Regions from separate parts of the Aminobacterium colombiense DSM 12261 genome, predicted to be linked through region 1. Evidence: predicted binding sites of a transcription regulator. Region 1 holds the regulator's gene; the other holds the start of a gene.
What was found. Region 1 encodes HrcA, which represses chaperone genes, less so after heat shock. Its sites were predicted from a motif close to TTAGCACTCNNTNNNANNGAGTGCTAA; they were not measured.

Region 1 (5,100 bases):
GCCTGGCGCTGAGCATCGGTAAAATAAGCCGGAACCGTTATAACTGCCTTTGTCACAGGTTCGCCAATATAATCCTCAGCATCCCGTTTCAATTTCTGCAGTATCATGGCAGAAATCTCCTGTGGAGTGTAGGCTTTGCCGTCAATCTGAACTGTTTTTTCACTTCCCATGTCCCTTTTAATAGAAAGGATGGTGCGATCCGCATTAACGATGGTCTGCCGTTTGGCCAGCTGACCAACGAGCCGTTCCCCATCCTTAGTGAAAGCTACCACTGAGGGCGTTGTTCGCGCCCCCTCCGCATTCGATATAATAGTTATGTTATCTCCTTCTTTAACAGCTATACAGCTGTTGGTCGTTCCTAGGTCTATTCCCACTACCTTTGACATACATATCACCTCTAGAAAAGAGTATAATTTTCTGCGAAATTCTTAATTGAGCTCTATACTAAGCATCTTGATTCGCTTCTTTGTTTCCTCTATATTTGCCAACCTTAACTCTGGAGGCTCGAATCACCTTGTCGGCCATTCTGTAGCCTTTCTGAAGTTCCAATATAACAATCCCATCTTTTTCAGGATCTTCCACATCCTCTATTCCTACGGCCTCGTGGCAAGCCGGAGAAAAAACTTCTCCCTCTGTAGGGATCTCAGAAACCCCAACACTCTCAAGCACCGATAGGAATTGGCGGCGAACCATAGCAACTCCCGTTCGAATATCCTGTTCCTCAGTTTTCTCTGACTGGCTCAAAGCCCTGTCGAGGTTATCGAGAACTGGCAAAAGCAGCAAAACAATCCGCTCTCCAGCCAAACGAATGTACCGTTCCTTTTCTCTATCCACTCTATTTTTGAAGTTATGGAAATCGGCTCTGGCTGAGGCGGCAGCAGTTCTCAATGCTTCATTCTCACTTTTAAGCTCTTCTATAACTTTTTCCATTTCTTCTTTTTCCCTTGTTACAATTTCAAGGATCTTTTCTTGAGGAAGCTCTGCAGTCTCTACCTTTTCTACTGCCTCTTCCATAGGAGAATCCTGAGCCTGAAAATCCTTATCTCCAGGGGTCATAGAACACAAACCTCCTTATTTTATGAATTCGTATCGTCTTCTTCAATATCTGCCATCATCGCTTCAAGAACAGCAATGGTTTTTTCATAATCCATTCTCATGGGGCCAATAATGCCCAAAACAGTTTTGCGCCCTCTCTTGCGGGACGGAACCATAAGAACAGAACAATTTTGCATGCCGACTTCCGGGTTTTCGTCCCCGATAGTCACGCAGACTTCTCCGCCAACTGAGCATCGCCCCACCATTTCAACGAGGGACGACTCTTCCTCGAGAAGGGATATCACGGCCTGAAGTTTGCTGACATCCTGAAAATCCGGCAAGCTTAAAATATGCTGAGCGCCGCCAGTAAAGAGCTTGTAATTATATTTTTGTAATAAGGCGTCCATCTGAAGGATTGCGGCACGGCATGCACTGGAAAGCTTTTCAAGCCCCTCGAGTACGTAAGAGTACAACACTTCGCGGACTTCTGACCACGGATGCCCCACAGCTACCATGTTAATCCGCCTAGCCAGCTCATCCAGAGAATCCTGTGAGAGTTCGCAAGGTAACGTTACCATATTATGGTGGACAAGCCCGCCTTCGAGAATAAGTATGACCAAAACGGCATTGCCACCAAGACACAAAAAATCAACCCTCTGTATCTCCACTTCGTGAAGGGAAGAAATAGCAGCCACTCCCACATAATTTGTAACACGACCGAGAAGTTGAGAGGCATATGAAAGAAGGGATTCTATCCCCTGCTTCTGATCGCTTATGCCATTCCGCCAGTGTTCAAATCCTATTGGGGGAACCCTTCTTCTATGTAATATGGAATCAACGTAAAGGCGATAGGCCCTGGATGTAGGAAGACGCCCTGCAGAAGTATGAGGCTGATAGAAGTACCCCATCTGCTCAAGATCGTACATTTCATTACGAACAGTAGCGGCACTGCACCCTCTCAGATATTTACGGGCAATAGTTCTGGAACCAGCAGGCTCTCCAGTCTGGATATACTCATATACAACGGCTAGAACAATCTCGAGTTGCCGCTCGGTAAGCATGAATCTCCCCTCCTTTTGAGGGTGTATTAGCACTCTGTGTCAATGAGTGCTAGCCTCACTATTTACAAAAGGTAGATTATCAACCCTTAGAAGTATTGTCAAGACTGGTCAACCTTTTTGTTCTTCCTTCAATTTTCTGTTATAAAGGTTGACATAGATAACAATAAGGAGGCTTTATGATGGCTACCCAATATAAACATACGACAATTCTTTTAGCCCGGCACGGAGAATGCCAAGGGAACAGAGAGGAACGATTCAGGGGTCGGATCGACTACCCACTGAATGAACGGGGGCTGGAACAGGCAAGAGATCTTGGGAAAGCCATCATCCCCTTCTCCCCTTCGGCTATATATTCGAGTCCGCTATTGAGGGCACGGCAGACAGCCTCTGAAATAGCTGACGCCTGCAGCAAGAATGAAGTTATGATTCATGAAGGGCTCAACAATATATATTTTAGCAGCTGGGAAGGACGTCTCAAATCAGAGATTGCTTTTGAATACTCCCATGAATGGAATATATGGTTGACCAGCCCTGAAAGGCTTGCCCTGCCTGGGGCCGAAACACTCATTGAGATACAGCAGCGATCTTTTGCTGCTCTAAAGGAACTTGTGGTAAAACATGAAGGAACAACCTTTGTCCTCGTTTCCCACCGCACTGTTCTTAAACCCCTTATCGCCGCTTGTCTGGGAATACCTGTACCCTATTTCTGGAAAATACATATGGACACCGCTTCATACAGCGTCCTTATCTATGACCCTAAACGAGGATACGGCCTTTTCTGTTTAAATCAGACATCCCATTTAAAGAAGGTTGTCACCGAGTGGATTTAACCTTTTTCTTGACCTCCTCATCAAGAGGACTTATTATCTTTGTGCTTCACCTTCTTTAAAAATATTCTGAGAAAGGGATCTGTGCATTGGCTACATACGAATTAAAGATACTTAATAGCGACGATCTTTTATCATTAATAGCAAAGATCGGGGCTGACCCCCGATCCGCGGCGTACTTTTTGCCCAAAAGGGAAGTTCTTTCCTTTTGGATCCCCCAGGTCGATTTTCGCGCAGCCGCCTATTTAAAGCAGGAAATGCTCGCCCGAGGGGGCGATGCTATAGTGCACCGCAACGTTATTGATGGAAGAACGAAGAGAAGCGACGTTCTGTTAATTGGAACAGAAGGCCAGTACAAGGCTATCTTCCCCAAGCTGGAAGCCATGTCATGCTGGGGACTCGATACACTGCGCAAAGCCCTTTATGCCGCCTTTCGGAAAAGCCATATTGCCGCGTGGGACATTACCCTGCCAGGCGGCCGCACCCTTGGTCTCGGCAAAGGGAAAACGAAGATCATGGGCATCCTTAACATAACTCCGGATTCCTTTTACTCAGACAGCCGGCTTTTCACTGCCGACATAGAAGAGATTCTTATAAGGGCTCAAAAAATGATCGACGCGGGCGCCCATATCCTCGACATAGGGGCAGAGTCTACCCGACCCGGATCCGAACCAATTTCAGAAACAGAAGAAAAAGGCCGTCTGCTCCCAGTACTTCGAGCTCTTAGAAAAAAATTTCCTGAACAGGTTATCTCTGTAGACACGTATAAAGGGAATATCGCAAGGGTCGCAGCAGAGAATGGAGCAGATATCATTAATGATATATCAGGGTTTACCCTCGACAGCGACATGCTTCAGGCAGTTGCCGAAACAGGGCTTCCCTATGTGTTGTCCCATATCCAAGGCACACCCCAAACCATGCAGTCAAATCCTTTTTACAACAATGTCGTTGAAGAATCCATTGATTATTTTGAAAAGAAACTCCAAGAACTGGAAAATGTGGGGGTTTCGGCAGATCGCGTTATAATTGACCCTGGGATCGGATTTGGGAAACGTTTACAGGACAATCTCCGTATCCTTAAGTCTATCCAATCCTTTCGAAGTCTTGGGCGCCCACTTCTTATAGGTCATTCAAGGAAAGGATTTATCAAGAACATCCTTAATAAAGAAAACCCTGAGTCACGCCTTTATGGGACCATGGCCGTTTCTGCCTATTGTGCTGGAGAAAAGGTTGAACTTGTGCGGGTTCATGACGTAGAGGCAAGCCATGACGTTTTAGAAGTGATCGATGCCATAAGGGAGGCAGAATTGTGATGCGCCTAGCGCTAGGTATTGGAAGCAACGTCGGCGACCGAATGAATAACTTGAGGAAAGCAGTACAGCTTCTCAAGGAAAAGGGCGTTGTCATCATTGCTAAAAGTGACATTTTTGAAACGGCGCCTATGGGAGTGACAGATCAACCCCGTTTTTTAAACGCCTGTATCGTTGTTGATACAAAATTTGATCTTGAAGAGTTACTCTCCGTTGTAAAGTCTATAGAACAGGAAATGGGACGTGTCCACAGATTGCGATGGGGACCCCGGGAAATAGATATCGATCTTTTACTTCTGGAAAACGGTGAAGTGCTGGATAGCTCAACGCTCAAGGTTCCCCACCCGGAAATGCATAAAAGAGCTTTTGTTCTTATGCCCCTTGCGCAAATAGCTCCGGATTGGATACATCCCCTGTTGAAGGTTTCTGTAAAAAAACTGGCAGAAGATATTCACTCGCAAGATGAAACATTGCTAAAAATATCCAGTCTGTAGCAGGAGGTGTTTGGCGTTTATGCAATGTAAGAAGATTTGTAGAATTGCCATCATAGTAGCGGCAGCTAGCCTTCTTCTTTCTCTCTCTGCCCTGGCAGCGGCAAATCCGCTCCAGGTATACTCAGTGCCAGGACATCCCCTTGCGCTGACAGTTCAGAATAGAAAAGGGATCATAGAAGAGGCCTGGCTTAGATCTCCTGCGGGCCTCCATCCCCTCAAGATCCTTCAGGGCAAGCGAATCACAGACAGCACCTGGTGTTTACCTATAGCGGACAATGACTTATGCGCAGATCTCATCTGGAAACTTTCTTTTACAGATCCTGATACGACAAAAAGTTATTTCCTCTGGATCACTGCCCTTACGGAAACTCCA
Region 2 (5,100 bases), 870 kb from region 1:
AAACAATGCGAGATGCGGTAAGATTTGCCCTTTTTGTTATTCTTCCAGTGACAATAGGTCTTGTGCTGGTTTCTGATGAAGTAGTTAACCTGTTATTTTATCGAGGGGCTTTTAATGCGTGGGCATGGCACGCTACTGGTATAGCTCTGGCCATGTATGCCTGGGGGCTCCCGGGAATGGCCTGTACGACAGTTTTTCTTCGGGGGCTCTATGCTCAAAGCAACCCAAGATCGGCGTTGCTCGTGACTCTCTCAAGCGTGGTATCCAACGTTGTATTCTGTTTGCTTCTTGTCAAACCTATGGGCTTTGCTGGACTTGCTCTTGCCACTTCCCTGGGGTTCACTTTCTCATCATTTGCAGGAGGGTATCTTCTTGCCCGAAGCATTAATCACCCTCTTGACATTTTAGGCGTAAAATGGACCCTTCGTATTTCCATAGTTTTAGGCGCTATGGCTTTTACAGTGTGGAAGTTTAAATCTCTATGTCCTTATCCAGTAGATGCAGGGTTGCTTTTAAGATGCGGCTGGCTCTTCATAGTCATGCTTCTGGGGGCTTTGATATATATGGGAGGGACACTGGCCTTTCATTTTCATGAGTGGCAATGGCTTAGAGGTGCTCTTAAGCGAAGGGATAAAGAATAGATTAAGGAAGGAGAACATAATGACAAGGAATAAAATGAAACTGGTTTTGCTGGTTTCAATCCTGTTAATGGGGCTGACTGGAACTTTGGGGTGGGCTTCTAACTCTCTGCAAGGGAAGATTGACGAGCGAACAACTGTTATATGGATTGAAGGAACAGCGTTGGGAGATATGGTTATTGGGTCTCGTGCCCAGGCGGCATTTGTATATGTAGATGGCACCCTTTCCCATGCTGTTGCCTCAGATCCCAATGCACCGGAATGGCTGAAATGGCATTCAAACCATTATTCAGATAAAAAACTAAAGAACAGGGCGCTCTTTATCATGCGATACAAAGCCATAAAACGATGGTCTTTTTCTCCAGAAATGATTCGAATCGGTGAGTATAAAGTAACTGACGACGATATACTCACGAGCAAAGATTTCATGGCCGTTGGCGAGCTCCCCCCTGATAGTACGGGGACCTTGGCTTTTTCCGTGCCTGCAAAATATGTTCCCAAGGGCCGGAATATTCTTATTTCATTGGGTGATTTTTCTGGAGAGCTGAATGTTCCAAAGAGGTGACAATGAGTGGAAAGACGATTTTTAACATTAGGGATAGAGAGCAGCTGCGATGATACGGCTGTTTCAATACTAGATGGACAAAGGGATGTTAAGGCTGATTTGATATCAAGCCAGATTAAGGATCATGCTCCCTTCGGCGGTGTAGTTCCGGAATTTGCTTCGAGAAAACATCTTGAGGCGATTCTTCCCTTGGTCGACAGAGCGTTGGAAAATGCGGGAGTTAGCGATCCTGCCCAGGAGCTGTCACTAATTGGAGTAACTGCCGGGCCAGGGCTTATGGGATCTCTTCTTGTAGGGGTTATGACAGCCAAAGCTCTTGCTCAGACATGGCATCTTCCCATATTGGGCGTTAATCATCTTGAAGGGCACCTTTTTGCGAATGTAGTTGCTTCTCCTGATCTGGAACCCCCTTTCATCTGTCTTATTGTTTCTGGCGGGCATACAGAAATAATTTTAGCAGAGGATTTTGGGAACTACAGTCTCTTGGGAGCTACGCGAGATGATGCTGCTGGAGAAGCTTATGATAAAGTAGCCAAACTATTGGGCCTTGGTTATCCTGGAGGCCCTATTATCGATTCTCTTGCCCATAAGGGAAATAGCGAAGCCTTTTCCTTTCCCGTTCCTTTAAGATCAAGTGACGAGATTGCCTTTAGTTTCAGCGGCTTAAAGACAGCGGTACTATGGGCGGTAAAAGATTTGAAAGAAAAAAGTGTTGATCTTCCTATCGCTGATCTTTGCGCTTCTTTTCAGAAAGCGGCAGTGGAGGCTTTGATGACGAAAGTGGAACGAGCCGTCGAAGTGACGGGCATACGAAAAGTTGCTATATCAGGGGGAGTAGCTGCCAATCGAGGATTACGAAACGCTTTACAGAGAAAGAAAGACTGGAATGTGTTTATTCCACCAGCAATAAGGTGTACGGACAATGGGGTAATGATAGCAGCTGCTGCATATAACGGGTATAAAAGAGGCCTTATTTCCGACCTTTTTTTAACCCCCAATCCTTCATGGCCGCTGGTTTAGCGCTTATTAAAATTAAAAAAGTAAGAAAAAGATAGAAATTAAGAGTTAATAGGATAATATCATGAATAAACATGGCTAAACGCTTCTAGTTATCCTTGAGATTCAAAAGTAGGGCAATTAATATCTAAGCCGTTCGGTTAGCACTCAATGACAAGGAGTGCTAATATACGAGACAGGATATTATTATAGGGAGGGATTTTCGAATGAATTTAAAACCGCTTGGTGATCGTCTCGTGGTGAAGGTCATCAATCAGGAGGAAAAGACAAGGGGAGGAATTGTTCTTCCAGACACTGCAAAAGAGAAACCTCAAGAGGGAGAAGTTGTAGCAGTTGGCACAGGAAAAGTTTTAGAAAACGGCCAGAAGCTTCCTCTTGAAGTTAAGGTTGGCGACCGCATCATTTTCAGCAAATATGCTGGAACTGAAGTGAAGCTTGACGGAGACGAATACATCATCTTCAGCGAACGCGATGTGCTTGCGATTGTTGAAAAGTAAGAGACGAGAATTAGATCTTTAAGGGAGGAATACAAAAATGCCGAAGATCCTAACTTTTAGTGAAGAAGCCCGCCACGCCATGCTGCGTGGTATTGATAAAGTTGCTGATACAGTGGGGGTTACCCTTGGGCCCAAAGGACGGAACGTTGTCCTTGAGAAGAAGTTTGGCTCACCCACGATTACAAATGATGGTGTTACCATCGCAAAAGAGATCGATCTTGAAGATTCTTTTGAAAATACAGGCGCTCAGCTTGTTAAAGAAGTAGCTTCTAAAACAAACGATGTTGCTGGAGACGGAACTACTACCGCTACAGTTCTTGCCAGGGCCATCATTCGCGAAGGCATGAAGAACGTTGCTGCTGGTGCCAATGGGATGCTTATGAGACAGGGCATAGAGAAAGCCATCGACTTTGTGGTGGATGAATTGAAAAAAATGGCTATTCCCGTTAAGAACCGTGATAAGATTGCCCAGGTCGCCGCAATTTCCGCTAACGATTCCGGCATAGGCCAGCTTATAGCAGAAGCCATGGAAAAAGTCGGACAGGATGGCGTTATCACTGTTGAAGACAGCCAGACTGTTGGAACAACTCTTGAAATGGTCGAGGGACTTCAGTTCGATAAAGGCTATATCAGCCCTTACATGGTGACAGATCCTGAGAGAATGGAAGTCGCTCTTGATGATGCATATATCCTTATTCACGATGGAAAGATCAGCAATATAAAAGACCTTCTCCCAGTGCTTGAAAAAGTAGTGCAGACTGGTAAACCTCTTCTGATTATTGCTGAGGATGTGGAGGGAGAAGCTCTCGCCACCCTTGTAGTTAACAAACTGAGGGGCGTTATGCAGGTCGCTGCAGTGAAGGCCCCTGGTTTTGGTGAACGCCGCAAAGCCATGCTTAGCGATATCGCCATTGTAACTGGTGGTCAGGTTGTGAGTGAAGATGTAGGCATTAAGCTTGATAGCGCTGACATTTCCATGCTTGGTAAAGCAAAGAAAATCCGTGTTACCAAAGAAGAGACGACCATCGTTGAGGGTTCTGGTAATCCAGACGAGATCCGCAAACGGGCAGCCCAGATCAAACGCGAACTTGAAGACTCTACGTCCGATTACGATAGAGAAAAACTACAGGAACGCCTTGCCAAGCTCGTTGGCGGCGTGGCCGTTATACAGGTGGGGTCCGCTACCGAAACTGAGCAGAAAGAACTGAAGCACCGCATAGAAGATGCACTTAATGCTACAAGGGCTGCAGTAGAGGAGGGTATTGTAGCGGGTGGCGGCGTAGCCATAATCAACTGCATTGCCTCCCTCGAGAAATTCCTCGAGAACTTTAATGGTGATGTAAAAACAGGTGGAACTATTGTTCTGAGTTCCCTTTCGTCTCCCCTGCACCTTATCGCCCAAAACGCAGGATTCCAGGGCGATGTCATTGTTGAGAAAGTCCGCGGCTTAAGAGCTGGGAATGGTCTTGATGCGTCTACTGGCGAATATGTAGATATGATTGAAGCCGGAATAATAGACCCCGTTAAAGTTACGCGGAGCGCTTTGCAGAATGCTGGCTCCATAGCAGCCATGGTTCTGACTACTGAAGCTATTGTTGCCGATAAGCCGGAACCCAAGGGTGCAAGTCCCATGCCTGGCGGCCCCGGAATGGGCGGCATGGAAGGCATGTACTAGAATTTGTTATAAAGATGGAAGCCCCCACTTTGTGGGGGCTTTTTCTTTTACACTTCTTCCCTTTCTGGTAATATAATTCATATAACGTATTTACCTTGAGAATTTAGTTCTTTTTCGGAGGAATGCAAATGGATAATATCATAATTCTGGACTGTGGCTCTCAGTTCACTCAATTGATTGCCAGGAGGATCAGGGAACTGAAAGTACATAGCGAAATTATCCCTTGGGATGTATGCATAGATGATATTCGCCAACGCAAGCCACGTGGCATTATCATATCTGGCGGGCCCCAGAGTGTCATGGACGAAGATAGTCCAACGGTTCCTATGGAGCTTTTTGAATTTGGAGTCCCCATATTAGGGGTTTGCTATGGAATGCAGCTGATTGCGAAACTTTTCGGTGGGCAGATCGAGTCTGGTTCGAGCCGAGAGTATGGCAGGACCGCCATCTCATTGAAAGATTTAAATTCTTTGCTCTTCAAAAGTGCTCCTGGAACTTTTGAGGTGTGGATGAGCCATGGAGACCATATTGCTAAACTTCCTGATGGAGCACTGCTTTTGGCAGAAACAGATGGCGGCGTTCCTGCAGCCTTTGCTATAGAAGAAAAGGGCATTTGGGGACTGCAATTCCACCCAGAAGTAGCACATACACAAAACGGGATCACGATCCTGTCCAATTTCCTTTTTAACATTTGTGGCTGCACTGGCG

Region 2: a site for HrcA is predicted at 2,361-2,387, ahead of groES (co-chaperone GroES). Genes of this name have one in related genera too.

What each region holds. Positions count from the first base shown of each region.
Region 1 covers NC_014011.1:1,470,772-1,475,871, forward strand. The annotation lists gene dnaK (molecular chaperone DnaK) at 1-386, opposite strand, end outside; gene AMICO_RS07350 (nucleotide exchange factor GrpE) at 445-1,056, opposite strand; gene hrcA (heat-inducible transcriptional repressor HrcA) at 1,077-2,096, opposite strand; gene AMICO_RS07360 (histidine phosphatase family protein) at 2,276-2,926, shown strand; gene folP (dihydropteroate synthase) at 3,013-4,236, shown strand; gene folK (2-amino-4-hydroxy-6-hydroxymethyldihydropteridine diphosphokinase) at 4,236-4,727, shown strand; gene AMICO_RS07375 (hypothetical protein) at 4,747-5,100, shown strand, end outside.
Region 2 covers NC_014011.1:605,531-610,630, forward strand. The annotation lists gene murJ (murein biosynthesis integral membrane protein MurJ) at 1-641, shown strand, start outside; gene AMICO_RS02915 (hypothetical protein) at 661-1,203, shown strand; gene tsaD (tRNA (adenosine(37)-N6)-threonylcarbamoyltransferase complex transferase subunit TsaD) at 1,210-2,223, shown strand; gene groES (co-chaperone GroES) at 2,427-2,717, shown strand; gene groL (chaperonin GroEL) at 2,755-4,392, shown strand; gene guaA (glutamine-hydrolyzing GMP synthase) at 4,521-5,100, shown strand, end outside.